3 linked regions of the Variovorax paradoxus genome follow. The protein of the gene in region 3 interacts with the protein of the main gene of each other region in a pairwise test. Links are inferred from orthologs where the notes say so. Each region holds a gene or a part of one and is shown on either strand. Other genes may lie near its edges.

The links.
Region 1: the proteins of GFK26_RS24425 (region 3) and GFK26_RS22850 interact in binary tests that used the Escherichia coli proteins (3 or more experiments, as listed by UniProt). The link is inferred for Variovorax paradoxus from one-to-one orthologs.
Region 2: the proteins of GFK26_RS24425 (region 3) and glnK interact in binary tests that used the Escherichia coli proteins (3 or more experiments, as listed by UniProt). The link is inferred for Variovorax paradoxus from one-to-one orthologs.

What each region holds. Positions count from the first base shown.
Region 1 is NZ_CP045644.1:4,952,002-4,961,420, reverse strand. What follows is about bases 3,964-6,962. They hold GFK26_RS22850 (P-II family nitrogen regulator), read right to left. Parts: upstream 5,633-6,962; coding sequence 5,294-5,632; downstream 3,964-5,293. Other genes in these bases: GFK26_RS22845 (NAD+ synthase), read right to left, coding at 5,629-6,962; GFK26_RS22855 (TIGR00730 family Rossman fold protein), read left to right, coding at 4,570-5,160; GFK26_RS22860 (diacylglycerol kinase), read left to right, coding at 4,140-4,538; GFK26_RS22865 (RDD family protein), read left to right, coding at 3,964-4,143. Also shown: GFK26_RS22885 (acetolactate synthase 3 catalytic subunit), read right to left, coding at 1-1,425; GFK26_RS22880 (RNA polymerase sigma factor), read left to right, coding at 1,710-2,276; GFK26_RS22875 (DUF3619 family protein), read left to right, coding at 2,273-2,698; GFK26_RS22870 (DUF3106 domain-containing protein), read left to right, coding at 2,716-3,561; more of GFK26_RS22865, read left to right, coding at 3,574-3,963; more of GFK26_RS22845, read right to left, coding at 6,963-7,326; GFK26_RS22840 (GNAT family N-acetyltransferase), read left to right, coding at 7,346-8,524; GFK26_RS22835 (hypothetical protein), read left to right, coding at 8,602-9,354; ppa (inorganic diphosphatase), read right to left, coding at 9,397-9,419. UniProt on the Escherichia coli protein: P-II indirectly controls the transcription of the glutamine synthetase gene (glnA). P-II prevents NR-II-catalyzed conversion of NR-I to NR-I-phosphate, the transcriptional activator of GlnA. When P-II is uridylylated to P-II-UMP, these events are reversed.
Region 2 is NZ_CP045644.1:1,281,768-1,290,976, forward strand. Bases 3,542-6,330 are described here. They hold glnK (P-II family nitrogen regulator), read right to left. Parts: upstream 5,211-6,330; coding sequence 4,872-5,210; downstream 3,542-4,871. Other genes in these bases: GFK26_RS05790 (ammonium transporter), read right to left, coding at 3,542-4,842; GFK26_RS05800 (TorF family putative porin), read right to left, coding at 5,281-6,144. Also shown: GFK26_RS05775 (L-lactate permease), read right to left, coding at 1-1,253; GFK26_RS05780 (LysR substrate-binding domain-containing protein), read right to left, coding at 1,369-2,256; GFK26_RS05785 (SMP-30/gluconolactonase/LRE family protein), read right to left, coding at 2,275-3,204; more of GFK26_RS05790, read right to left, coding at 3,409-3,541; GFK26_RS05805 (YifB family Mg chelatase-like AAA ATPase), read left to right, coding at 6,362-7,900; GFK26_RS05810 (serine/threonine-protein kinase), read right to left, coding at 7,919-9,209. UniProt on the Escherichia coli protein: Involved in the regulation of nitrogen metabolism. Regulates the activity of its targets by protein-protein interaction in response to the nitrogen status of the cell.
Region 3 is NZ_CP045644.1:5,294,272-5,303,873, forward strand. What follows is about bases 415-3,596. They hold GFK26_RS24425 ([protein-PII] uridylyltransferase), read right to left. Parts: upstream 3,219-3,596; coding sequence 615-3,218; downstream 415-614. Other genes in these bases: bcsD (cellulose biosynthesis protein BcsD), read right to left, coding at 415-478; map (type I methionyl aminopeptidase), read right to left, coding at 3,241-3,596. Outside these bases: bcsR (BcsR/BcsP family cellulose biosynthesis protein), read right to left, coding at 1-8; more of bcsD, read right to left, coding at 5-414; more of map, read right to left, coding at 3,597-4,065; purL (phosphoribosylformylglycinamidine synthase), read left to right, coding at 4,184-8,194; GFK26_RS24440 (GntR family transcriptional regulator), read right to left, coding at 8,310-8,993; GFK26_RS24445 (DUF2848 domain-containing protein), read left to right, coding at 9,115-9,602.

The sequences.
Region 1 (9,419 bases), 340 kb from region 3 along the record:
CTGCACCGAACCTTCGCCGGTGATGGTGAACACTTCCGAATCGGGCTTGGCGAGCTTGATGCCCATGGCGTAGGGAATGCCCACGCCCATGGTGCCCAGGCCACCCGAATTGATCCAGCGACGCGGCTCGTCGAAGCGGTAGTACTGCGCGGCCCACATCTGGTGCTGGCCGACGTCCGACGTGATGTACGTGTCGGCGTCCTTGGTCATGTTCCAGAGGGTTTCGACCACGAACTGCGGCTTGATCACGTCCTTGTTGTCGCGGTCGTACTTGAGGCAGTCGCGCGAGCGCCAGCTCTCGATGGTCTTCCACCAGTCGGCCAGTGCGCCGGCATCGGGCTTGGCGGTGCTCTCGCGGATCATCGAGATCAGTTCGGTGAGCACGTCCTTCACGTCGCCAACGATCGGAATGTCGACCTTCACGCGCTTGGAGATGCTCGACGGGTCGATGTCGACGTGAATGATCTTGCGTTCGTTCTGCGCGAAGTGCTTCGGGTTGCCGATCACCCGGTCGTCGAAGCGCGCGCCCACGGCCAGCAGCACGTCGCAGTTCTGCATCGCGTTGTTGGCTTCGATGGTGCCGTGCATGCCCAGCATGCCGAGGAACTTGCGATCGCTCGCCGGATAGGCACCCAGGCCCATCAGCGTGTTCGTGACCGGGTAGCCGAGCATGTCGACCAGCGTGCGCAGCTCGTTGCAGGCATTGCCCAGGAGCACACCGCCGCCGGTGTAGATGTAGGGACGCTTGGCCGCCAGCAGCAGTTGCAGCGCCTTGCGGATCTGCCCGCCGTGGCCCTTGCGCACCGGGTTGTACGAGCGCATCTCGACCTTGTCGGGGTAGCCGCTGTACGGGGTCTTCTTGAAGGACACGTCCTTCGGCACATCCACCACCACGGGGCCGGGACGGCCGCTGCGTGCGATGTGAAAGGCCTTCTTCATCGTCATGGCCAGATCCTTCGGATCCTTGACGAGGAAGTTGTGCTTGACGATGGGGCGCGTGATGCCGACCGTGTCGCATTCCTGGAAGGCGTCGAGGCCGATGGCGGCCGTCGGCACCTGGCCGGAAATGATCACCATAGGGATCGAATCCATGTAGGCCGTTGCGATGCCGGTGACCGCATTGGTCAGGCCGGGGCCGGAGGTGACCAAGGCCACGCCGACTTCGCCGGTGGCGCGCGCATAGCCGTCAGCTGCGTGGACGGCAGCCTGTTCGTGGCGCACCAGCACATGCTGGATGGTGTCCTGCTTGTAGAACGCGTCGTAGATGTAGAGAACCGCGCCGCCCGGGTAGCCCCAGATGTACTGGACGCCTTCGGCCTGCAGTGCCTTGACCAGCACTTCAGCGCCCATGAGTTCTTGCGTGGTGTTGCCGGCGCCAGAGGACGCGGCTGCTGCGGAAGCGAGTTCCGCCTTCGAGATTTCCATGATCAACCTTTGTGTTTTTTCGGGAACGAAAAACCTTGGGTGCCCCTTGCCAGCCCTTGTGGGGCCGCGCCAGGACTTGAGGCCAAAGCCATGAGCGGACTGATGTTCCGCCGGACCGTGACCCGTTTGCCTTTTGACTTGCAACGCGGATTATGACACTACCGGCGCGTTCAGACTCGCTTCAGGTGCCCTGTCTTGGCACAAAGGCATAATCCGCGGCATAAAAACATGAGCGTTCGCCAAACATCCTCCCCCACGCGGCGCGTCCCGCCGCCCCCTCTCATTTGGCTACTGAACACGAACTCTCCGACTTCCTGAAAAACGTCGAACGACGGGCCTTCAAGCGCTCGGTCTATCACGTGCGGGACGAAGAAGCGGCCCTGGACATCGTGCAGGACAGCATGATGAAGCTGGCCCAGCACTACGGTGACAAGCCTGCCGAGGAACTGCCGATGCTGTTCCAGCGCATCCTGTCTAACTGCACGCTCGACTGGTTCCGCCGCCAGAAGACCCGCCGCGCCCTTTTCTCCAACCTCAGCGACTTCGAACCGGCCGACAACGGCGAGGATTTCGACCTGCTGGAGAACTTTGTCTCGCCAACCGACTCCAGGGAATCGGAGAGCGCCGAAGACACCACCCGCCGCAGCCAGGTCTTTCACGAAATCGAAGAACAGATCGCGGCTTTGCCCGGCCGTCAACGCGAGGCTTTCCTGATGCGTTACTGGGAGGAAATGGACGTCGCAGAGACGGCCGCCGCAATGGGCTGCTCCGAGGGCAGCGTCAAAACCCATTGTTCGCGAGCTGTCCACGCTCTGAGCAAGGCGCTCAAGGCCAAGGGAATATCGCTATGAACACTAAGGTTCCAACCTCTCAATCCAGCGCAGCAGAAGACCGCTTCGGCCAACGGCTGGCGGCCCGGCTGTCGGACGCCAACCAGGCGTTGCCGCACGACATCAGCGAGCGTCTGCGCATTGCCCGTTCGCAGGCCGTGGCTGCGCGCAAGCAAGCGCCGCAGCTGCGCACGGCATCCGCCGCGGTCCAGTCTGGCCACACGGTCACGCTGGGCGGCAGCTGGTGGACGCGCATCGGTTCGGTGGTGCCCCTCATCGCCCTGGTGGCCGGCCTGATCACCATCAGCGTGCTTCAGGACGACGACCGCGCCAGCGAACTTGCCGACGTCGACTCGGCCCTGCTGACGGGCGACCTGCCGCCCGCCGCCTATACCGATCCGGGCTTCGCTCAATTCCTGAAGTCCGACAGCGCCTCCGACTGAACACCTTGCCCGACCGAATGCGACGCCGCTCCGTTTCCCGTGCGAAAACCCTGCTTCCGTTGCGCCCGCTTCCGGCGGGCGCCGTCGTTTGGGCCGGCGCGCTGGCAGCCGCCGCCTTCGGCCTGACGCTGGCCGATGCCCAGACGTTGCCCGAGGCCACCAAGCCCGCCGCGCATGCCGCAGCCACCAATGGCGCGGCAAGCCCCAAGGCCGTCGCGACGACCAAGCCCCTCTGGAGCGACCTGAGCACCGAACAGCAGCACGCCCTGAAGCCCCTGGCTTCGCACTGGAACACGCTGAACGTCGGCCAAAAGCGCAAATGGCTTGCCCTGTCGCGCAACTACGCGAACATGCCCGCCGACGACCAGGTCACGCTGCACAGCCGCATGATCGAGTGGGCGGCGCTGAGCAACCAGCAGCGCGCCCAGGCCCGCCTGAACTTCGCCGAGGTCAAGCGGGTCCCCGCCGATGAGCGCCGGCTCAAATGGGAGCAATACCAGGCGCTGAGCGAAGAAGAAAAACGCAAGCTCGCCGAGCGCGCACCGCCCAAGCCGCGCGGCGCCGCCCTGCCGGTGCGCCCGGTTTCGTCGCAAAAACTGGTGCCGGTGCCGGCCGTCACGCCGCCGGGGCAGCACACGCCCCGCATCGTGCCAGCCATGCTCCCCACGCCCGTGCTGCCGCCGGCAGCCATCGCGGTGAGTTCGCCTGCTGCGTCGGAACGCGCGACCACACCGGCCAGCGTCATCGCCGTGCCGGCCGCCTCGGCGCCAAGCAGCCTCACGCCGCCGCCGGTGCCCGCCGAGGCCCAGGTGCCGGCCCCGTCAGCGGCATCGGCGCCTGCGGCCTCGTCCTCCGCCCCCTGACCGAAGGTTTCGATGGTTTCCAGTTCTCCCGAGGCCTCGGGACCCGGCCAGTCCGCCTCGCCCTCCGCTTCCACGCCCAACGCCCCCGCTCCCGCAGTGCCCGGCCTGTGGCGGCGCATGGCGTGCTGGCTCTATGAGGGCATGCTGCTGTTCGCGGTCGCCATGATGGCCGGCTGGCTGTTCAGCGCCCTCAGCCAGATGCGCAATGCCATGGACGAGACGCGGCGCCCCCTGTTGCTGGGCTACCTGTTCATCGTCTTCGGCGTCTATTTCGTCTGGTTCTGGTCCAAGGGCCAGACTCTGGGCATGAAGACCTGGAATATCCGTATCGTCGACCGCCAAGGCCGGCCGGTGACCCAATGGCGCGCACTGGCTAGGTACATCTTCAGCTGGGTCTGGCTGCTGCCGCCACTGGCTTTGCATCCCCTGCTGGGCGTGCCCGTGGTTGAAACCATGGTCCTGCTGTTCGGCTGGATCGCCGTCTGGGCCCTGCTGGCCCGCTTTCACCCCGAACGCCAGTTCTGGCACGACGCCTGGGCCGGTACGCGGCTCATCACCTCCAAGCCGATGAGCCGCCAATGAGTGCCCTGCCCGACCCCGCCGTGAACCCGCAGAAGGCCCGCAAGGGCTTCGAACGCGTCTGGCATGCCACCCTGATCTCGCTGCACGGCCTGCGCGCCGGCTGGAGCGAGCCGGCGTTCCGCCAGGAAGCCATCCTGTCGATGCTCATGATCCCGGCCGCGTTCTGGCTCGGGCGCAGCTGGGTCGAGGTGGCACTGCTCGCCGGCAGCGCCATCCTGGTCATGATCGTCGAATTGCTCAACACGGCGGTCGAAGCCGCCATCGACCGCATCGGCCCCGAGTGGCACGACCTCTCCAAGCGCGCGAAGGACATGGGCAGCGCCGCCGTTCTGCTGTCGCTCACGCTGTGCGGTGGCATCTGGGCCGCGGCCCTGTGGCAACGCTTCGTGTCATGAGCGGGTCTGCCGCCTGCGGCATGATCGCAAGATGACTCCTGAATTTTCGATTTGCGTGTATTGCGGCTCGCGCCCCGGCGAGCGCCCCGAGTTTTCCCAGGCCGCCCAGGCCGTGGGCCACTGGATCGGCCAGAACGGCGGCCAGCTCGTCTACGGCGGCGGCCGCACCGGCCTGATGGGTACCGTGGCCGAGGCCACCCGGCTGGCCGGCGGCCGCGTCGTCGGCATCATTCCCAAGGCCCTGGTCGACAAGGAACTGGCCAACCCCCTGTGCGACGAGCTGCACGTGGTCGACACCATGCACGAGCGCAAGGCCATGATGGGCGAGCGCGCCGACGCCTTCCTCGCGATGGCGGGCGGCATCGGCACCTTTGAAGAGCTGTTCGAGATCTGGACCTGGCGCCAGCTCGGCTACCACGACAAGCCGACCGGCATCCTCAACACCGCCGGCTACTACGACGGCCTGCTGGGCTTCCTGGCGCACAGCGTGCGCGAGGGTTTCATGGGTGAATGGCAGATGGACCTGGTCCGCACCGGCACCGACGTGCCCGAACTGCTGACCGCGCTGCGCGCCGAGGTCCCCCTGCACCCCCGCGACGACAAGCTGTCAGAGAACCTCTGACCTGAGAGCCCCAAAGGCAGCCTCCGGCCCCATTCCAGCGAACACCGAGGAACCGGCTTTGCCGGGCCTCTGGTGTTGCCCCCGGCAGGGGGTTGGCGAAGCGACACGAAGTGCGCGTAGCCTGGGGGCGAGCCTAAACTGCGTTTTCGTTTTCTTCGCCGGTGCGGATGCGCACGATGCGCTCCACCTCGGTCACGAAGATCTTGCCGTCGCCGATCTTGCCCGTGCGCGCCGAGCTCACGATGGCTTCGATGCAGCGCTCGACGTCGCTCTCGTTGACGACCACTTCGACCTTCATCTTGGGCAGGAAGTCGACCACGTACTCGGCGCCGCGGTACAGCTCGGTGTGGCCCTTCTGGCGGCCGAAGCCCTTGACCTCGGTCACCGTGAGGCCGGTGACGCCCACTTCGGCCAGGGCTTCGCGCACGTCCTCGAGCTTGAAGGGTTTGACGATGGCGGTGATCTGCTTCATGGTTTTGGTGCTCCGGCGGTTTCGTTGAACTTGCTGGTGATAGGGTAACGCCAATCCTTGCCGAAGCTTCGGTGGGTGACCCGGATGCCTACGGGCGCCTGGCGCCGCTTGTATTCGTTGATCCTGATGAGCCGCGCAACCCGCTCGACCACCGCGCGGTCGTAGCCCGCGGCAATGATCTCGTCGATGCCTTCATCGTCCTGCATGTAGCGTGCCAGGATGCCGTCCAGCACGTCGTACGGCGGCAGGCTGTCCTGGTCGGTCTGGTCGGGGCGCAGTTCGGCGCTCGGGGGGCGCGTGATGATGCGCTCGGGAATCGGCGCCGCGCCGGTGCCGTACGGGTCGTGGGCGTTGCGCCAGCGCGCCAGCGCGAACACCGTGGTCTTGAGCAGGTCCTTGATGACCGCGAAGCCGCCCGCCATGTCGCCGTAGAGCGTGCAGTAGCCGGTGGCCATCTCGCTCTTGTTGCCGGTGGTCAGCACGATCGCGCCGAACTTGTTCGACAGCCCCATGAGCAGCGTGCCGCGGATGCGGGCCTGGATGTTCTCTTCGGCCGTGTCTTCCGGCCGCCCCTTGAACTCCCCGGCCAGCGCGGCCTTGAAGGACTCGAAGGTGTCCCTGATCGAAATCTCGTCGTAGCGCACGCCCAGCCGGCCCGCCATGTCGCGCGCATCGATCCAGCTGATGTCGGCCGTGTAGGGCGAGGGCATCATCACCGCGCGGACCTTGTCCTTGCCCAGCGCGTCGACCGCGATCGCGAGCACCAGCGCCGAATCGATGCCGCCCGAGAGCCCGAGGATCGCGCCCGGAAAACCGTTCTTGCCGATGTAATCGCGCACGCCGAGCACCAGGGCGTCCCACAGCTGCGCTTCGGCATCTCGTGGCGCGGCGATGGCCGACGGATCGGCCACGACAGCGACGCCGCCCTGCGCTCCATGTGCGAGTTCCATGAAAACCAGCCGCTCGCGAAAGCTCTCGGCCTGCGCGGCCAGTGCACCGTCGGCCTGCAGCGCGAACGAGGCGCCGTCGAACACCACCTCGTCCTGCCCGCCCACCAGGTGGGCGTAGACCAGCGGCAGGCCCACGGCGCGTGCGCGGTCGGCCATGCGCGCCACGCGCTCGCCTTCCTTGCCCACGTGGTACGGGGAGGCGTTGATCACCGCCAGCACCTCGGCGCCGCCGGCGCGCGCCAGCTCGGCCGGCGCGTCGAACCAGGCGTCTTCGCAGATCAGCAGGCCGACCGACACGCCGCCCGCCTCGAACACGCAGGTGCCCTGCCCCGGCGTGAAGTAGCGGCGCTCGTCGAACACCTGGTAGTTCGGCAGCTCGCGCTTGGCGTAGGTTTCGAGGATGCGGCCTTCCTTGATGACGCTGGCCGCGTTGTGGCGCAGTTGCACCGCCACGGATCGGCTGCGCAGGCTGACGCCGCTGGGATGCCCCACCACCACGACCATGTCTTTGAGATCGGCCAGCGCGGCGGCGATGCCTTTCACGGCATCATCACAGGCTTCGGTGAAGGCGGGACGGAGGAACAGGTCCTCCGCCGCATAGCCGGCGATCGAGAGTTCGGGTGTCAGCAGAAGGCGCGCGCCCTGCGCGTAGGCCTCGCGGGCGGCGCCGACGATCTTCTGCGCATTGCCGGCGAGGTCGCCCACCACAAAATTGAGTTGCGCGATGGCGAGCTTGAGCGTCATACAGAAGGAAGAAAAAGGCTTGAACGATTATGTCATTCGGGTTCTGGCGTCGCCGTCGGACATCGACCCGCAAGCCTGGAACGCCCTGCTCGCGGCGCAGCCCGAGCCCTCGCCCTTCATACGCCACGAATACCTCGCGGCGATGCACGACAGCGGCAGCGCCTCGCCCGAGCGCGGATGGACGCCGCAGTTCATCACGCTGTGGCGCGGCGACGTGCTCGAAGCCGCCTGCGCGCTCTACCTGAAGGACCATTCCTACGGCGAGTACGTGTTCGACTGGGCCTGGGCCAACGCCTACGAGCAGCACGGCTTTGCCTACTACCCCAAGGCCGTGGTGGCGGCGCCCTTCACGCCCGTGCCCGGCGCCCGTCTGCTGGCGCGCGACGCGCAGAGCCGCACGCTGCTGGTGCAGGGGCTGGTGGCCGTCTGCAAGGAACAGGAACTTTCGTCTCTGCATCTGCTGTTCGGTGCCGATGCCGACATCGCCGCATGCACCGAAGCCGGGCTCATGCTGCGTCACACGGTGCAATTCCACTGGACGAACACAACCCCCTCGATTGGCACACAGGCCGGCTACGTCGACTTCGACGCCTTCCTCGCGAGCCTCTCGCACGACAAGCGCAAGAAGATCCGCCAGGAGCGCCGCAAGGTGGCCGACGCCGGCGTCAGCTTCCGCTGGTCGCGCGGCGCCGACATCGCGACCGCCGATTGGGATTTCTTCTACCGCTGCTATGAGCGCACCTACCGCGAGCACGGCAACCCGCCCTACCTCACGCGCGACTTCTTCCAGCGCATGGCCGACACGCTGCCCGAGGCGTGGCTGCTGTTCGTCGCGGAGCGCGACGGGCGCCCCATCGCGACCAGCCTGATCGCACTCTCCACCGATGAAGCCCAACCGCTGGTGGCCTACGGCCGCTACTGGGGGGCGCTGGAGCGCGTCGACTGCCTGCATTTCGAGGCCTGCTACTACCAGCCGATCGCCTGGTGCATCGCGCACGGCGCGGCACGCTTCGAGGGCGGCGCGCAGGGCGAGCACAAGATGGCCCGCGCGCTGATGCCGGTGCGCACCACCAGCGCCCACTGGCTCGCGCACCCGTCGTTCGCGGACGCCGTCGAGCGCTTTCTCGAGCGCGAGGGCGCCGGCATCGAGAACTACATGGACCACCTCGGCGAGCGCAGTCCATTCAAGGCGGCCTGAGCGGCGTGGGAGCGCCGGGGGCTGATATAAACCCGCCCGGCACTCAAACAACCACACACAACACACAGGGAGCACCGATGCCATTCGTCGGACTGGGACTGCACATCCTCATCGCGCTGTATTTCGCCGTGCATGCCATGCGCCACGGCAAGCAGATGTACTGGCTCATCATCCTTTTCAGCTTTCCATTGCTCGGCAGCATCGTGTACTTCGTCGTCGAGTACCTGCCCGCCTCGCGCATGCAGCGCACCGCCGGCAAGGTCGCGAACGCGGCCATCGGCTTCATCGACCCCGAGCGCGAATACCGCGCCGCCGCCGATGCCTACGACCTGGCACCCACGGCGCAGAACAAGCTGCGCCTGGCCAAGGCGGCGCTCGACCGGGGCCAGGCGGCCGATGCCGTCGGGCACTACCGCGACGCGCTGAAAGGCCCCTTCGCTTCCGACCCCGAGTTGCAGTTCGGCCTGGCCAGCGCCCTGGTCGCCGAAGGCAGCCCGGCCTCGGGCCGCGAGGCGCACCTGGCGCTGCAGGCCCTGCGCGCCACCCGCGACGACTACCGCAAGGACGAAGTCGCCGTGCTGAACGCCCGCGCGCTCGCCGCCGAGGGCCGCACGCCGGAAGCGCGCGAAGCCTTCGAGACTGCGCTGAACACCTACAACACCGTGGAAATACGTGCCCGCTACATCGCGTGGCTGGCCCAGCAGGGCGACACCGCCGGTGCGCAGCGCCTGTGGGGCGAGCTGCAGCAGGCTGCGCGCCACTGGAACTCGCATGCGCGAGGCGTCAACCGCGAATGGATGCGGCTGGCCGGGGATGCGGTCCAGGGCTGACGGCCCGGAGCATCCAGGCCGTCGTTCAAACGAAAGAAAAAATTACTTCTTGTAGGCGGCGATGC
Region 2 (9,209 bases), 4.0 Mb from region 3 along the record:
CCCAGCGCGAGCATCAGCACGATGGTCATGAGCGAGTAGCGCACCATCCAGAGCGTGCGGACAAAGGTGCGCACGATCTCGACGGGGTTGTACTTCATGAACAGCGCGCTCACGATCGCCGACAGCAGGATGCCGGTGCCCGTGGCCGACAGCAGGTTCAGCACGTACACCGCGCCTTCCTTCGTGGGCGCCGTCACCACCGGCGGCATCTTCTCGATGAGGTTGTGCAGCCCGCCCATCGGGAACGACGGTGCGAAGACACCGTTGAGCGCGGTCTTCACCGACGGCAGGCCCCAGATGAAGACGAACACCGAGAGGATCACCCAGGGCATCCACGCGCGCACCAGCGCCTCGCGGCTGTGCACGACGATGGCGGCCGGCGGCTTGGCCTCGTGCGCGCTCACGTCCTTGCCGCGCAGCGAGGGCGAGCGCCACACGTTCTTGGGCTGCCACACGCGCAGGAACAGCACCAGGCTGGCCATCGACACGATGGCCGCGATGATGTCGACCAGCTCGGGGCCGATGAAGTTCGACACCAGGTACTGCGGCACCGCGAACGACACGCCCGTGACCACGATGGCCGGCCAGATTTCCATCATCGCCTTGCGCCCCGCGAAGGCCCAGATGAGCCAGAACGGCACCAGCAGCGAGAAGAACGGCAACTGGCGGCCGATCATCGCGGTGACTTCCATCAGGTCGTAGCCGTGCACCTTGGCCAGCGTGATCACCGGCGTGCCGAGCGCGCCGAACGCGACCGGCGCCGTGTTGGCGATCAGCGAGAGCCCCGAGGCGGCCAGCGGCGAGAAGCCCAGGCCGATCAGGATGCCGGCCGTGACCGCCACCGGCGTGCCGAAGCCCGCCGCGCCCTCGAAGAACGCGCCGAAGCAGAACGCGATCAGCAGCAGCTGGATGCGGCGGTCCTCGGTGATGCCCGAGAGCGAGTCCTGCAGCACCTTGAAGCTGCCGTTCTGTTCGGCCAGCTGCTGCAGGAAGATGATGTTCAGCACGATCCAGCCGATCGGCAGCAGGCCCGTGAAGCCGCCGAAGAGCGCGGCGCGCCCGGCCATTTCGGCCGGCATGCCGTAGGCGAACACGGCGACCACCAGCGCGGCCAGCAGGCCGAGGCCAGCGGCGATGTGCGCCTTGATGTGAAAGAAACCAAGGCACGCGAGCATCACCACCACCGGGATCGCGGCGAGCGCGGTGGAAATGATCATGTTGCCGAACGGGTCGTAGATCTGCTGCCAGGTCATGCGTTGTCTCCGGGGAGTCTGTTGTTGTGACTCGCACTCTAGGGAGAAGCACGCCGTTCGAATTGAAGGTTTTTTGCCCGGGCGTTGATAAAAATTTGTCGCGCGGGCCTGTCGGTCAATGCAGCGTCTGCACGATCCAGTCGACGAAAGCCGCGCACTCCCAGCGCTCCAGCGTGCCCGGCTGCCAGCAGATGTAGTGGCGGTGCGGCGAGGGCACGGGCCGGTCCGACAGCGCCACCAGCCGACCCGATTCGAACCAGGCGGCGCCCAGCTTCTGGCGCACCAGCGCCACGCCGAAGCCACTCGCGGCCGCGTCGTACACGAGCCCCAGGTCGTTGAACTGCGAGCCCAGGTGCGGCTCGGGCTGGTCGATGCCGCAGCTCGCGAACCAGGTGCTCCAGGGCTCGAGCGGGCTGCGGATCAGCCGCGCGCTGGCGATCTCGGCCGCGGTGCCAAAGCCGTCGAAGGGCCCGAACTCGTTGAGGTAGCTCGGGCTGCAGGCGGGCACCACGTCTTCGCCGATGAGCAGGCGGTGCTCGCAGTCGGCATACGCGCCGATGCCGTAGCGCACCTGCAGGTCGGTCTGTTCGGCCGTGACGTCGAGCAGCGGAATCGACACATGCAGGGCCAGCTCGATGTCGGGGTAGATGTTGCGAAAGAGTTCCAGCCGCGGCATCAAAAACTGGCGGCTGAAGGTGGGCGTGACCGCCACGCTCAGGCGCGGCGCACGCAGCGCCGCGTCACGGCTGCCGGGCGTGGCCTGCTGCAGCGCGGCCAGGCCAACGCGCACATTCGCAAGGTACGCCGCACCGTCGGCCGTGAGGCTGAAGTCGCTGCGACCGAAGAGCTTGAAGCCCACGTGCGCCTCGAGCTGGCGGATGCGGTGGCTCACGGCGCTGGCCGTCACGCACAGCTCGTCGGCCGCGCGGCCCGCATGCCGCAGCCGCGCGACGGCCTCGAAGGTCAGCAGGCATTGGATCGGAGGGATGTGGAGCAAGGCCATCCGCGGCAGTTGCCCGACTCAGTCTTCGAAGAAATTCACCGGCAGGCCCGGCGTGTCGACGCGCATCGAGAGCACCGTGCCCGAGGCCGGGCGCTGCGCCAGTTCATCGGCCGGGCGGCCCTTGCGTCCGCTGGTGACGAACAGCGTGCGCAAATCGTCGCCGCCGAAGCAGGGCATGGTCGGGCATTGCACCGGCACCGCGATGGCCGCGACGCGCTCGCCCGTGGGCGCAAAGCGCAGCAGCTGCGCGCCTTCGAACATCGCGACCCAGTAGTGGCCGGCGGCGTCGATGGTGGCGCCGTCGGGGCGGCCGTCGTAGTGCGACGGCGCACCGGGTACCCAGCCCGCGGGCTTGGCGTCGAACTGCTGGAACACACGCGAATGCGACAGCGTGTTGGCCTCGGCATCCCAGTCCCAGGCGCGCACCGCGTGCGCGGCGGTGTCGGCCCAGTACAGGGTGCGGTTGTCGGGCGAGAACGCCAGGCCGTTGGCGGTGGTGACGTGTTCCAGCATCGACGTGATGTTGGGAGACACGTCGCCGGGGCGGGCGTCGAAGCAGTAGAGCGCGGCGTTGGCGCGGTCTTTCGCCTCGTTGAGCGAACCGGCCCAGAAGCGGCCGAGCGCGTCGCACTTGCCGTCGTTGAAGCGCATGGTGCGCACGTCGTGCTCCACGCGTGCCATCGCGACCAGCGGGCCGCCCCATTCACGGGCGCGGTAGATGCCGTCGCGCAGCGCGATCACGAAGCCACCGCTGCGTGCCGGCGCCATGCAGCCGGGCTCGGTGGGCAGGGCCCATCGCTCGACCGTGGCCGTGGGCGAACCGATGTCGCCGCGCGTGCGCAGCACGGCGCGGCCCGGGATGTCGAGCCAGTAGAGCGCGCGTTCGTGCGGGTGCCAGAACGGCGACTCACCCAGTTCGCAAAGGCTGTCTTCGATGGAGGTCCACATGGTGGGGCGATTGTGCCCCCGGCCACGCGGGCCACGGGCAAAAAAAAGCCCGCTGACGCCGAAGCGCTCGCGGGCTGAACATCCAAAGGAGACTCGCCTGAAAAAATCGGGATCTGTTGTTCTTCTTTGTATCGAAAAGGGTGGTGGTGGTCTTTGAGGAGCGGGGCCGGCGCCGTGCCGGATCACCCGCTTCCTGTGTGCGAATCAGCGGTTGTAAGCCGTTTCGCCGTGCGAGGAGATGTCGAGGCCTTCGCGCTCTTCTTCTTCCGACACACGCAGGCCGAGGGTCAGGTCGGCGATCTTGAAGGCGATGAATGCCACCACGCCGGACCACACGATCGTGAACAGCACGCTCTTGACCTGGATCCAGACCTGGCCGCCCATCGTGAAGGTGTCGGGGGTCAGGCCGCCGGTGCCGCCCAGGCCCTTGGCTGCGAACACACCGGTCAGGATGGCACCCAGGATGCCGCCCACGCCGTGCACGCCGAACACGTCGAACGCGTCGTCGGCGCCGAGCATGCGCTTGAGGCCACCCACGCCCCACAGGCAGACCAGGCCGGCCAGCAGGCCCATCACGATCGAACCCATCGGGCCGACGAAACCGGCGGCAGGCGTGACGGCCACGAGGCCGGCGACCGCACCGGACGCAGCGCCCAGCATCGAGGCCTTGCCCTTGTGCAGGCTCTCACCCAGGATCCACGACAGGGCCGCGGCGGCGGTGGCGAGCACCGTGTTCACGAAGGCCAGGCCGGCAGCGGCGTTGGCTGCACCGGCCGAGCCGGCGTTGAAGCCGAACCAGCCGACCCACAGCAGCGAGGCGCCGACCATGGTGAGCGTGAGCGAGTGCGGCGTGAACGCTTCCTTGCCGTAGCCGACGCGCTTGCCGACCATGTAGGCACCGACCAGGCCGGCGATACCGGCGTTGATGTGCACCACGGTGCCGCCGGCGAAGTCGAGCGCGCCGTCCTTGCCCAGCAGGCCGCCGCCCCACACGATGTGGGCCATGGGCACGTAGCTGAAGGTGAACCAGATCACCGAGAACAGCAGCACGGCCGAGAACTTGGCGCGTTCTGCGAAGGCGCCGACGATCAGCGCCACGGTGATGGCCGCGAAGGTACCCTGGAAGGCGAAGAACACGTATTCGGGAATCGTGGTCAGCGCGCCGAAGGTCTCCTGCGTGATGCCCTTCATGAAGATCTTGTCGAAGCTTCCGAAGAAATTGCCGTCGCCCGTGAACGCCAGGCTGTAGCCGTAGATGGCCCACAGCAGGCTGATCAGCGAGAAGATCACGAAGACCTGCATCAGCACCGACAGCATGTTCTTGGAGCGACCCAGGCCGCCGTAGAACAGCGCCAGGCCGGGGATGGTCATCAGGATCACGAGCAGCGTCGAGGTGAGCATCCAGGCGGTGTCGCCGGAGTCGACCTTGGGCGCAGGCGCCGCAGCCGGAGCGGCAGGCGCAGCTTCGGCGGCAGCGGGGGCTGCAGCCGCGGGAGCCGCTGCAGGAGCGGGCGCTGCAGCAGCAGGTGCCGATGCAGCCGGCGCCTCAGGAGTGGCGGCGGGTGCCTGGGCCAGCGCCGAAGTGCCGGCGACGAAGACGCTCAAGCCGAGCGCAAGAGAGACAAGAAGTTTTTTCATGGTCGTTGTTCTTTCGGGCCAGGAATCGGTCAGAGGGCTTCGCGGCCCGTTTCGCCGGTGCGGATGCGCACGACCTGCTCGAGGTTGTAGACAAAGATCTTGCCGTCGCCGATCTTCCCGGTGCGCGCGGCCCCCTCGACCGCCTCGATCACGCGGTCGACCAGCTCGTCGGAGATGGCCGCCTCGATCTTCACCTTGGGCAGGAAGTCGACCACGTACTCGGCACCGCGGTACAGCTCGGTGTGGCCCTTCTGGCGACCGAAGCCCTTCACTTCCGTGACGGTGATCCCCTGCACGCCGATGGCCGAGAGTGCTTCACGCACCTCGTCGAGCTTGAACGGTTTGATGATGGCTGTGACCAGCTTCATGATGAGTTGCTCCTTCTGGATGGATGAAAGGCGGCGCGGCAACGTGGGCCGCGCCTGGTTGTTGTGTCGATTACAGCGTCTTCGTCAGCGTGAGGATGAAGCGCGCCTTGTTGGGCGAGTAGTAGGTGGTGCCGAAGGTACCGAAGTCGGGGATGTCGATGCCCGGGTAGGCCACGACCTGGTAGTTGGACTTCTTGTTGGCGCCCTGCACCGAGCCCGTGAGCGTCAGGCCGCTGCCGAAGTCGTAGGTCGCGCCGACGTTGTAGTCGACGTAGCTCTTGTAGCCCAGGCTGCGGATGTCGCTGGACATGTTGGTGAAGCCGACGGCAGCCTTGAGCGTGACCTTGGGCACGATCTCCTTGCTGTAGGCCAGGTTCAGGTAGCCGGTGTTGCGGCCCTTCAGGCCCGAGCCCGACTTGGCGCCGGCGTAGCCGAAGTAGTCCTTGGACACGGTGTGCGAGTACTTGGCCGTGAACGAGCCGAAGGCTTCGTTGGCGTAGGTGGCGCCCACGTAGAGCTCGGTGGTGTTGCCCACCGAGTTGCCCGGGTAGATGTAGGTGAGCGCACCGACGTCCATGTCGACCGGGCCGGCCTTGAACTTGTAGCCGCCGTACAGGTCGCTCTCGATGCTGTTGCCCTGGAGCCAGTTGACGCTGGAGTTCCAGTTGCCGACGTAGAAGCCGCTGTCGCCGAAGGCGTAGTCGAAGCCGCCCTGGATGGCGGGCTTGAAGCCCTTGGTCTTGGCGTAGTCGTTCTTGCCGATCATGTCCTGGTCCTGGCCGCGGAACTTGTAGTTCGTGGTCAGGGTGACATTGCCCGTGAGCAGGGGCGCGGGCGCCGGTGCGGCGTCGGCGGCCTGGGCCATGGCGGCGCCGGAGGCGGTCAGTGCGGTGGCCAGAACGATCAACGCCTGGGCGGCGGTACGGTGCGTCATCAGGGAACTCCTCGCAAGTGTGTTGTTGGACCTGAGCACCCTCAAAGCAGGGAGCGTGCCAAAGTGCACAAATACCGCTCCGGCCAGAGGGCGGCGATGCCCGGCGGTGAGCGCCAAATCGTTACAAGCCCTGTTTCCGGCAGTTGCACACGCTTGCACGCTGCACGGTCCTGGGCCTGCATGTCGCGGGCGCACCAACTTGGGGAGAGGGAGAAAAATGAGTCTGTCTTTGGTGCAAAGCCGCGCCTTGCTCGGCCTGGAAGCCGCCGCCGTCACGGTCGAGGTGCATCTGGCGAACGGCCTGCCGAGCTTCACGTTGGTCGGACTGGCCGAAACGGAGGTCAAGGAAGCACGCGAACGCGTGCGCTCGGCGATCCAGAACGCCGGCCTCGACTTCCCGACGAACAAGAAGATCGTCGTCAACCTTGCGCCCGCTGATTTGCCGAAGGACTCGGGCCGCTTCGACCTGCCCATCGCCCTCGGCATCCTCGCGGCCAGCGGGCAGATCGAGAACCACCGGCTGGCCGGCCACGAGTTCGCCGGCGAACTGTCGCTGTCGGGCGAGCTGCGCCCCGTGCGCGGCGCACTGGCGATGGCCGTGGCCACCTACACGCAGGGCACGGCCGTGCGGCTGGTGCTGCCCATGGACAGCGCCCACGAGGCCGCGCTGGTGCCGGGCGCCGAGGTGTTCGGGGCGCGGCACCTGCTCGACGCGGTGCGGCAATTCGTCGCCAGCGGCGGCGGGCCCGTCGATGCAAGCGACGACGGCTGGGCCCGCGTGCGCGCCGCGCCCGGCGACGGTGCGCCGCGCTATGCCGACCTGGCCGACGTCAAGGGCCACACGGGCGCCAAGCGCGCGCTCGAGATCGCCGCGGCCGGCGGCCACAGCCTGCTGATGGTGGGCGAGCCGGGTTCGGGCAAGTCGATGCTGGCGCACCGCTTCGCCGGCCTGCTGCCGCCGATGAACGTGGACGAGGCGCTGGAAAGCGCGGCCATCGCCAGCCTCGACGGCCGCCTCGCACCCGAGCGCTGGATGAGCCGCCCGACGGCCACGCCGCACCACACGGCGAGCGCGGTGGCGCTGGTGGGCGGCGGCTCGCCGCCGCGGCCGGGCGAAATCTCGCGCGCGCACCACGGCGTTCTGTTTCTGGACGAGTTCCCCGAGTTCACGCGCGCCGCCCTCGAAGCGCTGCGCGAGCCGCTGGAGACCGGCACCATCACGATCACCCGCGCCGCCCGGCGCGCGGAGTTTCCGGCGCGCTTCCAGCTCATCGCCGCCATGAACCCCTGCCCCTGCGGCTACCTCGGCTCCACGCTGAAGCCCTGCCGCTGCACGCCCGAGCGCGTCGCGCGCTACCAGAGCAAGCTCAGCGGCCCGCTGCTGGACCGCATCGACCTGCACATCGAAGTGGCGGCGGTGTCGGCGCCGCAGCTGCTCGATGCACCGGCGGGCGAATCGACCGACAGCATCCGGGCGCGCGTGGTGAGCGCGCGCGAACGCGCGCTGCGGCGCCAGGGCCATGCGAACCAGGCGCTGCAGGGCCGCGCGATCGACACCCACGCCGTGCTCGACAGCGCCGCGCGCCATCTGTTGCAGCAGGCGGCCGCGCGGCTGGGCTGGTCGGCGCGCAGCACGCACCGCGCACTGAAGGTGGCGCGCACCATCGCCGACCTCGCGGCGGAAGATGCCGTGCAGGCCGCGCATGTGGCGGAGGCGGTGCAGTACCGCCGCGCGCTGCGCACCGGCGCGCCCTGACCCGCCGGCCCTCTTCTGCTACTTGAACTCGTGGCTCACGACCGGTGCGGACTTGCTGTCCTGCACCGTCACGCGCTGGCGGTAGGCCGTGAGGTCGCCGTTGCGCACTTCGATCGTGTAGATGCCCGGGCGCAACGGCAGCGACTTGAGCGGCGGGCTCACGCCGCGGTCCGCGCCGTCGACGAAGACCTGGCCCCAGGGCCGGATGTTGAACTGCACACGGCCCATGCCGGGTGCCGCGGCCGGGGGAGGCGGTGACACGGGCGGCGCACCGGCGATCACGGTCGGCACGGGGTTCGTGGGGCCCGCGGCCGGCGGCGGCGCCGACTGGCGGTCGAACTCGGCGATCGCGTTGCGCGCCTCCCGTGCGTGCGGGCCGCGGCGGTAGCGCCGCAGGTAGGCCTCGTAGCCTTCGCGCGTGTTCTCGGCCTGCGCAAGGAGCCACGCCTCCACCTCGGCCATCACGGCGGGGTTGGCAGGAGGTGGCGGCTCGGGCTGCGCCGGCTGTGCGGGCGGGGCCTCGGGCTTGGCCGGCGGCGTCGCAGGTGGCGTGGGCGCGGCTGCGACCGGCACGTTGTCGAGCGGGCTCAGCGGGGCGCTGGCCGATGCGGCGGGCGCGGACGCCGGCGGCGCCTCCGGGGCGGCCCCGGCGGGCGGCATCGCCGCGGGCGGCGCGCCCGGATCGGACATCGGCACACCGGGCGGTGGTGCCGCGGCGATCATCGGATCGGACGGCGCCTTGGCTGTCAGCCGCCAGCCGATCCAGCCGCCGACCGCGAACAGCGCGAGCACCAGCGCGCCCACGAGGAACCACGGCGGACGCTTCGACGGCTTCGACGGCTTCTTCGGCCGTGCGACAGGCGACGGTGCCGGCGGTGGCGGGGCCTGCACGCGCGCGGGCGCGGGCGCGGCTTCCACGGGCACGGGCTGCACCTCGGGCGCTGGCGGTGGCATTTCGACTTCCGGCTCCGGCGCAGGCGGTTCCTGCGGCACGGGCGCCGCCACGGGCACGACAGCCGCCGCAGCAGCCGCTGCCACAGGCGCCGACCGGTCCACCACATAGAGGTCGCCCAGCTTCACCAGCCCCAGCTCGGCCGCAAAGGCGGCCACTGTCTGCGTGCGGTCCTTGCTGTGCACGGCCAGCGTGTGGTCCACCGCGGCGCAGAAGGCCGGGCTCAGGTCGTCGCGGTCCATCGACGACAGCGGCACGTAGGCGTCCTGCACGCTGCGCACCACGGCCGAGGGCGGCGGATGGCCGGTCACGGCGCGGTACAGCACGGCGCCGAGCGCATAGAGGTCGGTCCACGCG
Region 3 (9,602 bases):
GGGTTCATGGCGAGCTCCTCGCGAGGCGCAGCGCGACGACGGGGCCTGCCGGCGCATGGCGTTCGAGCGCCGTCACGCGCAGCGAGGGCGGCATGCGCTGGGCGTCGAACCAGGCCTGGTAGACGCCTTCGAAGAAGCCGCTGCTCCAGCCCAGTGCCTCGGGGCCGAAGGCCATGGCCAGGGGGCTGCACGCGTGCGTGATGGCGAGGCAGTCGGCCTCTTCGCGCAGGCTGCTGAAGCCCCAGTCGATGCCGTCCCAGCGCGCATTGAACTGCGACTGCAGGTCGGCCAGCGTGTCGCACGGGGACACGGGCAAGGCGTTGGCCACGCGCTGGCCGATGCGGAAGAAAAGCTGGCGAATGTCTTCAGGCGGCAGACCGGCACTCAGTTCGGCGGCTATGCCCCGGTTGAATGCCAACCACTGTGCGCTGCACGCGCGCCGTTCGTAGTGCTGAAAAACGGGCTCTGCGATGTCCATATCGGGGCATTGTGTTGGAGCTGTTAATAATCGACAACAAATGTCGAACGGCGTTCACAATCGGAAACCGTTTAACTCACCCCTACGCAACACCTGCCGCGCTGGATCTTGGGAAAAGCGAATTTTTGTGCGCCGCTCAGGCGAGCGCGGCCATCAGTTCGGTCTCGATGGCCAACTGCGTCTTCTGGCCCTGCAGCTCCGGCCCGCTGATCAGGAAGGTGTCTTCCACCCGTTCGCCCAAGGTCGTCACCTTCGCCAGTTGCAGGTTCAGGTGATGCCGCGCGAGCACGCGCGCCACCGAATACAGCAGCCCCGCGCGGTCGCTGGCCGAGATGCTGAGCAGCCAGCGCTGCGCCTTGTCGTCGGGCACGAGGCTGATGCGCGGCTTGATCGGAAAACTGCGCACCCGGCGTGACACGCGTCCCATGCTCGGCGCGGGCAGGGCGCCGGCCTCGGTGAGCGTTTGCGCCAGGCCCGTCTCGACCATGCTGATCAGGTCGCGGTAGTGGTCGGGCTGGAAGGTTGTCACCACCTGGAAGGTGTCGAGCGCATAGCCGTTGCTCGTGGTGTGGACCTTGGCGTCCAGGATGCTGAACGACGACTGATCGAAGTAGCCGCAGATGCGCGCGAACAGGTCGGACTGGTCGGGCGTGTAGACCACCACCTGCAGCCCTTCGCCCACCGGCGACAGGTGCGCGCGCACGATGGGCAGCGCCTTCGGGTCGATGGGCACGTTCTTCGGCGGCACGAAGCGCGAGAGTTGCTTGGCGTGCCAGGCGATCTCGGTGGCGTCGTGGCGCATGAAGTAGCCGACGTCCAGCGTGTCCCACAGCGCCTTGTGCGCCTCGAAGCGCTGCGCATGCAGGGCGAGCAGCACCAGCGCCTCGCGCTTGCGTGACTCGACCTCGGCGTCGGGATCGGGCATGCGCCCGCCGAGCGCGCGCAGCGTGAAGCGGTACAGGTCTTCGAGCAGCTTGCCTTTCCACGCATTCCACACGCGCGGCGAGGTGCCGCGGATGTCGGCAATGGTCAGTAGATACAGCGCGGTGAGGTAGCGCTCATTGCCCACGCGCTTGGCGAAGGCGCCGATGACTTCGGGGTCGCTCAGGTCCTGCTTTTGCGCGACCTGGCTCATCACCAGGTGTTCGGCCACGAGGAACTCGATGAGCTTCGCGTCTTCGCGTGCGATGCCGTGCTGCTTGCAGAACCGTTGCACGTCGCGTGCGCCGAGCGTGGAGTGATCGCCGCCGCGGCCCTTGGCGATGTCGTGGAAGAGGGCGGCGACGTAAAGAATCCAGGGCTTGTCCCAACCGGCCGCGAGCTGCGAGCAGAACGGGTACTCGTGCGCATGCTCGGCAATGAAGAAGCGGCGCACATTGCGCAGCACCATCAGGATGTGCTGGTCGACCGTGTACACATGGAACAGGTCGTGCTGCATCTGCCCCACGATGCTGCGGAACACGCGCAGGTAGCGCCCCAGCACCGAGGTCTGGTTCATCAGCCGGAAGGCATGCGTGATGCCGTAGGGCTGCTGCAGGATCCGCATGAAGGTCACGTGGTTGACCGGGTCGTTGCGGAACTTGCTGTCCATCACGTGGCGCGCGTTATACAGCGCGCGCAGCGTGCGCGCCGACAGGCCCTTCACGCCGATGGTCTTCTGGTACAGCAGGAAGGTCTCGAGCACCGCATGCGGCTCGCGCTCGTAGAGGTCGTCGCTGGCAATCTCGATGAGGCCGGCGCGCTCGTAGAAGCGCTCGTTGATGGTCGTGGGCTGCTCGTCGATGGGCTGCAGCCGCTCGGAAATGTTGAGCAGCAGGATCTGGTTGAGCTGCGACACCGCCTTGGCCGCCCAGTAGTAGCGGCGCATCAGCGCTTCGCTCGACTTGCGCTGCGACTCGCTCTCGTAGCCGAAGCTCGCGGCCACGGCGGTCTGCAGGTCGAACACCAGCCGGTCTTCGCGGCGGTTGGCAATCACGTGCAGGCGGGCGCGAATCAGCGAGAGCAAGGCTTCGTTGCGCTTGATCTGCTGTGCCTCGAAAGGCGTGGCCAGACCGTTTTTCGCCAGGTCGTCCCAGCGGCTGCCGAAGCCGGCGGCCTTGCTCATCCAGAGGATGGTCTGCAGATCGCGCAGGCCGCCCGGCGATTCCTTGCAGTTGGGTTCGAGCGCGTAGGGCGTGTTGTCGAACTTCTGGTGGCGGTGCCGCATTTCCTGCGACTTGGCCACGAAGAAAGCCTGCGGGTCGATGGCCTGCGTGAACTGGCGGCGAAAGGACGCAAAGAGCTTCTTGTCGCCCGTGATGAGGCGCGACTCGAGCAGCGAGGTCTGGACCGTGATGTCCTTGGCGGCCTCGTCCAGGCACTCGTCGAGCGTGCGCACGCTGGAGCCGATCTCGAGGCCGGCGTCCCAGCACTGGCCGATGAAGGCCTCGATGCGCGCCGGGTCGATGCCGCTGTCCTGCCCGTCGGGCGGCAGCAGCAGGAGCACGTCGACGTCGGAGTAGGGGAACAGCTCGCCGCGCCCGAAACCGCCGACCGCGGCCAGCGCGAAGGCGTCGCCGAAGCCGGCTTCGTTCCAGAGCGCCGTGAGTGTCTGGTCGGCCAGCGCCGAGAGCTGGCGCAGCACCGTGTGGACGCTGCGGGTGGGCGCGCGTGCGAAGCGCAGGGTGTCGAAAAGGGCGAGCTTTTTCGCGCGATAGGCTTCGCGCAGCATTGCCACGTCGATCTTGGCTGCTTCGATCACGGCGGGGGCGCGCTTGGGCGCGTCAGGTTTTGGTCGAGGTGACGAAGGCCGGCAGCGGCGGGCTGCCTTCGGAAAGGGTCAGCACCTCGTAGCCGGTTTCGGTGACGAGCACGGTGTGCTCCCACTGGGCCGACAGCGAGTGGTCGCGCGTGACGATGGTCCAGCCATCGTACTGGCCGCCCTTGAAGTCTTCCTTCACGTCGCGTTTGCCGGCGTTGATCATCGGCTCGATGGTGAAGATCATGCCGGGCTTGAGCTCTTCCATGGTGCCCGGGCGGCCGTAGTGCAGCACCTGGGGTTCTTCATGGAAGCGCTGGCCCACGCCGTGGCCGCAGAACTCGCGCACGATCGAGAAGCCCTGGCCTTCGGCGAACTTCTGGATCGCATGGCCCACATCGCCCAGGTGAGCGCCAGGGCGCACCTGCAGGATGCCGTGCCACATGGCTTCGAAGGTGACGCTGCACAGGCGCTTGGCCGCAATGGAGGCGTCGCCGATCACGAACATGCGGCTGTTGTCGCCGAACCAGCCGTCCTTGATGACGGTGACGTCGACGTTCATGATGTCGCCCTTCTTCAGGGGCTTGTCATTGGGGATGCCGTGGCACACCACGTGGTTCACCGAGGTACACAGCGACTTCGGGAACGGGACGCTGCTGGCGCCCATGTAGCCCACCGTGGCCGAGGTGGTGCCCTGCTTGACCATGTATTCGGCGGCCAGCCGGTCCACGTCGTTGGTCGTGATGCCGGGCTTGATGAAGGGCGTGAGGTAGTCCAGCACCTCGGAGCCGAGGCGGCAGGCGACCCGCATGGCTTCGATGCCTGCGGCGTCTTTGTAGGTAATGCTCATGCCCCGAATTATCCCATTGACCCGGCTAAAATCCCGGGTTAACGCGGATGACCCCAGTCAGCGGCCCTCCGCCCAGATTCCTTGATTCCCAACGCGGCCCCCAGGCCCCCCATCGACCGTGACGCAGCCCGCATCCCAAGCCCTTCCTGTCGTAACCCTGTTCGAGGGCGGCAGCGCACTCAGCGATTTCCGTGCACGGCAGCTGCTGCCGAAACTGCAGGCCATCGAGCCGCGCATCGAGGGCATTTCGGCCCGTTTCGTCCACCTGGTGGTCACTGATGGGTCGCTGGATGCGGCCGACCGCGAACGCTTTGCCGCGCTCCTGACCTACGGCGAGCCCTTCGAGGCCGTGGCGGCCAAGGCGAGCGCCTCGGTCGTGGTCACGCCCCGCCTGGGCACCGTGTCGCCCTGGGCTTCCAAGGCCACCGACATCGCCCACAACTGCGGCCTGGCGCTGCGCCGCGTGGAGCGCGTCACCCAGTACCACCTGAAGCTCAAGGCCCCGCTGATCGGCAAGGCCCCTGTGCTCGAGGGCGACGCCCTGGCCGCCGTGGCCGGCCCGCTGCATGACCGCATGACCGAATCGGTGCTCGCCGCGGTCGAGCAGGCGGCCAGCCTGTTCAGCGAACTGCCGGCCCAGCCGATGGCGCAGGTCGACGTGCAAACCGGCGGCCGCGACGCCCTGGTGGCGGCCAACACGGGCTTCGGCCTGGCGCTGGCGGAAGACGAAATCGACTACCTCGTCGAAGCCTTCACCCGCCTGGGTCGCAACCCCAGCGACGTCGAGCTGATGATGTTCGCGCAGGCCAACAGCGAGCACTGCCGCCACAAGATCTTCAACGCCAACTTCACCATCGATGGCGTGGCCCAGCCCCAGAGCCTGTTCTCGATGATCCGCCACACCGAGAAGCAGAACCCGCAGCACACGGTGATCGCCTATGCGGACAACGCCTCGGTCATGGAAGGCGCGACCATCGAGCGCTTCATTCCCGTCGAAGGCTCGCAGAGCTATCAAAAAGATAGCGCTCTGAGCCACGTGCTGATGAAGGTCGAGACGCACAACCACCCGACCGCCATTTCCCCGTTCCCCGGCGCCTCGACCGGCGCGGGCGGCGAGATCCGCGACGAAGGCGCCACCGGCCGCGGCTCCAAGCCCAAGGCCGGCCTGACCGGCTTCACGGTCTCCAAGCTCTGGCCGGAAGAGGGTCATTACGGCAAGCCCGAGCACATCGCCAGCCCGCTGCAGATCATGACCGAGGGCCCGCTGGGCGGCGCCGCGTTCAACAACGAATTCGGCCGTCCCAACCTCCTGGGCTACTTCCGCGAGTACGAGCAGGCCGTGGCGAGCGACCTCGACACCGTGCAGCGCGGCTATCACAAGCCCATCATGATCGCGGGCGGCCTGGGCAGCATCGACGCCACCCAGGCCAAGAAGATCCTGTTCCCGGCCGGCTCGCTGCTGATCCAGCTCGGCGGCCCCGGCATGCGCATCGGCATGGGCGGCAGCGCCGCCAGCTCGATGGCGACCGGCGCCAACGCGGCCGAACTCGACTTCGACTCGGTGCAGCGCGGCAACCCCGAAATCGAACGCCGTGCGCAAGAGGTCATCAACCACTGCTGGCAGCAGGGCGCGGCCAACCCGATCCTGGCGATCCACGACGTGGGCGCGGGCGGCCTGAGCAATGCGTTCCCCGAGCTGACCAACGACGCCGGCCGCGGCGCGCGCTTCGACCTGCGCGCCGTGCCGCTCGAAGAATCGGGCATGGCGCCCAAGGAAATCTGGTGCAACGAAAGCCAGGAGCGCTACGTGCTGGCCATCGCGCCGGCATCGCTCGAACAGTTCAAGGCCTTCTGCGAACGCGAGCGCTGCCCGTTCTCGGTGGTCGGCGTGGCGACCGAAGAGCGCCAGCTGCTGGTGGCCGACGAAGGCGCCGCAGTCCAGCCGGTCGACATGCCGATGGACGTGCTGCTCGGCAAGCCGCCCAAGATGCACCGCGACGTCAAGACCGTGGCGCGCAGCTTCAAGCCCCTCGACCTCACGGGCGTCGACCTGCAGAAGGCCGCCATCGACGTGCTCGCGCACCCGACTGTGGCCTCGAAGCGCTTCCTCATCACCATCGGCGACCGCACCGTCGGCGGCCTGACGCACCGCGACCAGATGGTCGGCCCGTGGCAGGTGCCCGTGGCCGATTGCGCCGTGACGCTGGCCGACTACAAGGGCTTTGCCGGCGAGGCGATGAGCATGGGCGAGCGCACGCCGCTGGCTGCGCTCGATGCGCCGGCCTCGGGCCGCATGGCCGTGGCCGAGGCCATCACCAACCTGCTGGCCGCGCCGATCGAGCTGTCGCGCGTCAAGCTGTCGGCCAACTGGATGGCGGCCTGCGGCGAACCCGGCGAAGACGCCGCGCTGTACGAGACCGTCAAGGCCGTGGGCCTGGAACTGTGCCCGGCGCTGGGCGTGTCGATTCCGGTCGGCAAGGATTCGCTGTCGATGCGCACGCAGTGGAAGGACGATGGCGAAGCCAAGAAGGTCACGTCGCCGGTCAGCCTGATCGTCACCGCCTTCGCGTCGCTGGCCGACGTGCGCGGCACGCTCACGCCGCAGCTTGACGCGACGGAAGACGACACCACGCTCGTGCTCATCGACCTCGGCCGTGGCCAGCACCGCATGGCCGGCAGCATCCTGTCGCAGACGCTCAACCAGAGCGGCGACACCGTGCCCGACCTCGACGACCCGGCGCAACTGGTCGCGCTGGTCAACGCCGTGAACGCGCTGCGCGCCGACGGCAAGATCCTCGCGATGCACGACCGCAGCGACGGCGGCCTGTTCGCCACCGCCTGCGAAATGGCCTTTGCCGGCCATGTGGGCGTGGCGCTGAATGTCGACATGCTCGTCACCGAAGGCGACGGCATTTCCGACAGCCGCATGGAAACCGGCGACGCCAAGAACTGGGCCCAGCAGGTCAGCGCGCGCCGCGAAGAACTCACGCTCAAGGCGCTGTTCAACGAAGAGCTGGGCATGGTGCTGCAGGTGCGCACGGCCGAGCGCAACGACGTCATGCAGGTGCTGCGCGCCCACGGCCTCAGCGCGCACAGCCATTTTGTCGGCAAGACGCGGCCCGCAAGTTCCACGATGGACGCCGGCAAGGGCAAGCTCGAAGTCTGGCGCGATGCCAAGTCGGTGTTCAGCGCCAGCCTGCACGACCTGCACCAGGTGTGGGATTCGGTCAGCTGGAAGATCGCCCGCGAGCGCGACAACCCGGCCTGCGCCGATGCAGAGCACGCCGCCGCCGGCGTGCCGAACGACCCGGGCATGCATGTGTTCCTGCCGAACGCACAGCCTGCAGCGCCGGCCATCCTGCAATCGCGCCCCAAGGTCGCGATCCTGCGCGAGCAGGGCGTCAACTCGCATGTCGAGATGGCGTATGCCTTCACCGAAGCCGGCTTCGAGGCCTACGACGTCCACATGACCGACCTGCAGACGGGCAGGGCGGACCTCGCCAACTTCAAGGGCGTGGTCGCCTGCGGCGGCTTCAGCTACGGCGACACGCTGGGCGCCGGCATCGGCTGGGCGCGCAGCATCACCTTCAACCCGAAGCTGGCCGAGCAGTTCAAGACCTTCTTCGGCCGTGACGACACCTTCGGCCTGGGGGTGTGCAACGGCTGCCAGATGTTCGCCGAGCTGGCCGACATCATTCCGGGCGCCGACGCCTGGCCGCGCTTCACCACCAACCAGAGCGAGCGTTTCGAGGCGCGCCTGTCGATGGTCGAGGTGCTCGAGTCGCCCAGCATCTTCTTCGCGGGCATGGCCGGCAGCCGCCTGCCGATCGCAGTCGCGCACGGCGAGGGCTATGCCAACTTCAAGCACCGCGGCGACGCCGCCAAGGCCATCGGCGCAATGCGCTTCGTGGACAACCACGGCCAGCCGACCGAGCAGTACCCGTTCAACCCGAACGGCAGCGCGGGTGGCCTGACCTCGGTGACCACGCCGGACGGTCGCTTCACCGCCGTGATGCCGCACCCCGAGCGCGTGTTCCGCAACATCCAGATGAGCTGGACGTCGGGCGACAAGAGCGAACTGAGCCCGTGGATGCAGATCTGGCGCAACGCGCGCAAGTGGGTGGGTTGATCGGGCACCCTCAGGCCGTGCGAGCGGCCTGAATCAGGTCAACAAGAAATGCCCTCCAGGCTTTTGGTCTGGAGGGCATTTTTCATGGGGGTTGGTGCGCCCGAAGCGCTGTCGATCAGCGCTGGCTGTTCAGCATCGACGCCTTGAACGACAGCACATGGGTCTTCGCCGCTTCGGCCGCCGCGTCGGCATCGTGCCGCTGCAGCGTGGCGACGATGGTGCGGTGCTCTTCGATCACCTCCGCCAGGTGTCCCTCGGCGGCCAGTGAAATCGCCCAGAAGCGCTGCGAGCGCGCGTGCAGCACGCTCAGGATGTCCTGCAGCATCGCGTTGCGCGCCGCTGCAGCGATCTTCTCGTGGAAGAGGCGGTCGAGGTTCATCACCGACATCGCATCGCGCCGCCGCGCCGCCGCCTCGAACTGCTCGGCAATGGCCTGCAGCTCGGCCAGTTCGCCTTCGGTGATGGCCGCCGCGGCCAGGCGCATGCACAGCACTTCGTTCACCAGCCGGACCTCGATGAGCTCCAGCGCGTCGTTGATCGACAGCGGCGAGGCCATCGCGCCCTTGCGCGGAATGATGCGGACCAGGCCCTCGGCCGACAGGCGGTGCAGCGCCTGGTTGACCGGCGTGCGGCCCACGCCCAGCCGCTCCATCACCTGGGCAGTGTTGAGGTACTCCCCGGGCTTGTAGGCCAGGGTCACCAGGGCTTCCTTCAGGCGCAGGTAGGCCGTCTCGTTGAGGGAGATGGCTGCTTCGGGCCGCCGGGCGGGGGCTTTGCGGGCGGGCGTGGCTGCTTTCATCGGCGCGAGGTCTTCATGGTGGGGTGCCCTGATGGTACCTGTGGGAAATCCCTTTGAAGTTTTTGTGGACTCACTGTAATATCGTTGTGAAATTTCACTGAAACTTCAACAGAGCACCGCCATGAACCTGTCTTTCGAACTTCCCCAGGGGAATGCCCCGCACACGCTGAGCTTCGAGGCCAGGCACCTCGTGATCGCCGGCTGGACCGGGCGCGACACCGCCGCCATCGAGCACCACATCGAGGAACTTGCCGAGCTGGGCGTGCCCGCGCCCAGCGCCGTGCCGCTGTTCTACCGGGTGGCCACCCAGCAGCTGAGCCAGGCCGACGTCGTGCAGGTGGTGGGGGCCGACACCTCGGGCGAGGTCGAACCGCTGCTGTTCCTGCACGGGGGCGAGTTCTTCGTCTCGATCGGCTCGGACCACACCGACCGCGCGCTGGAAGCGCACAGCGTGGCGCTGTCCAAGCAGATCTGCGTCAAGCCCGTGGCGCGCAGCGCCTGGCGGCTGGCCGACGTGCAGGAGCGCTGGGACACGCTGGTGCTGCGTTCGTGGATCGAGGAGGGCGGTGAATGGCGCCTGTACCAGGAAGGCACGCTGGCCGCGCTGCG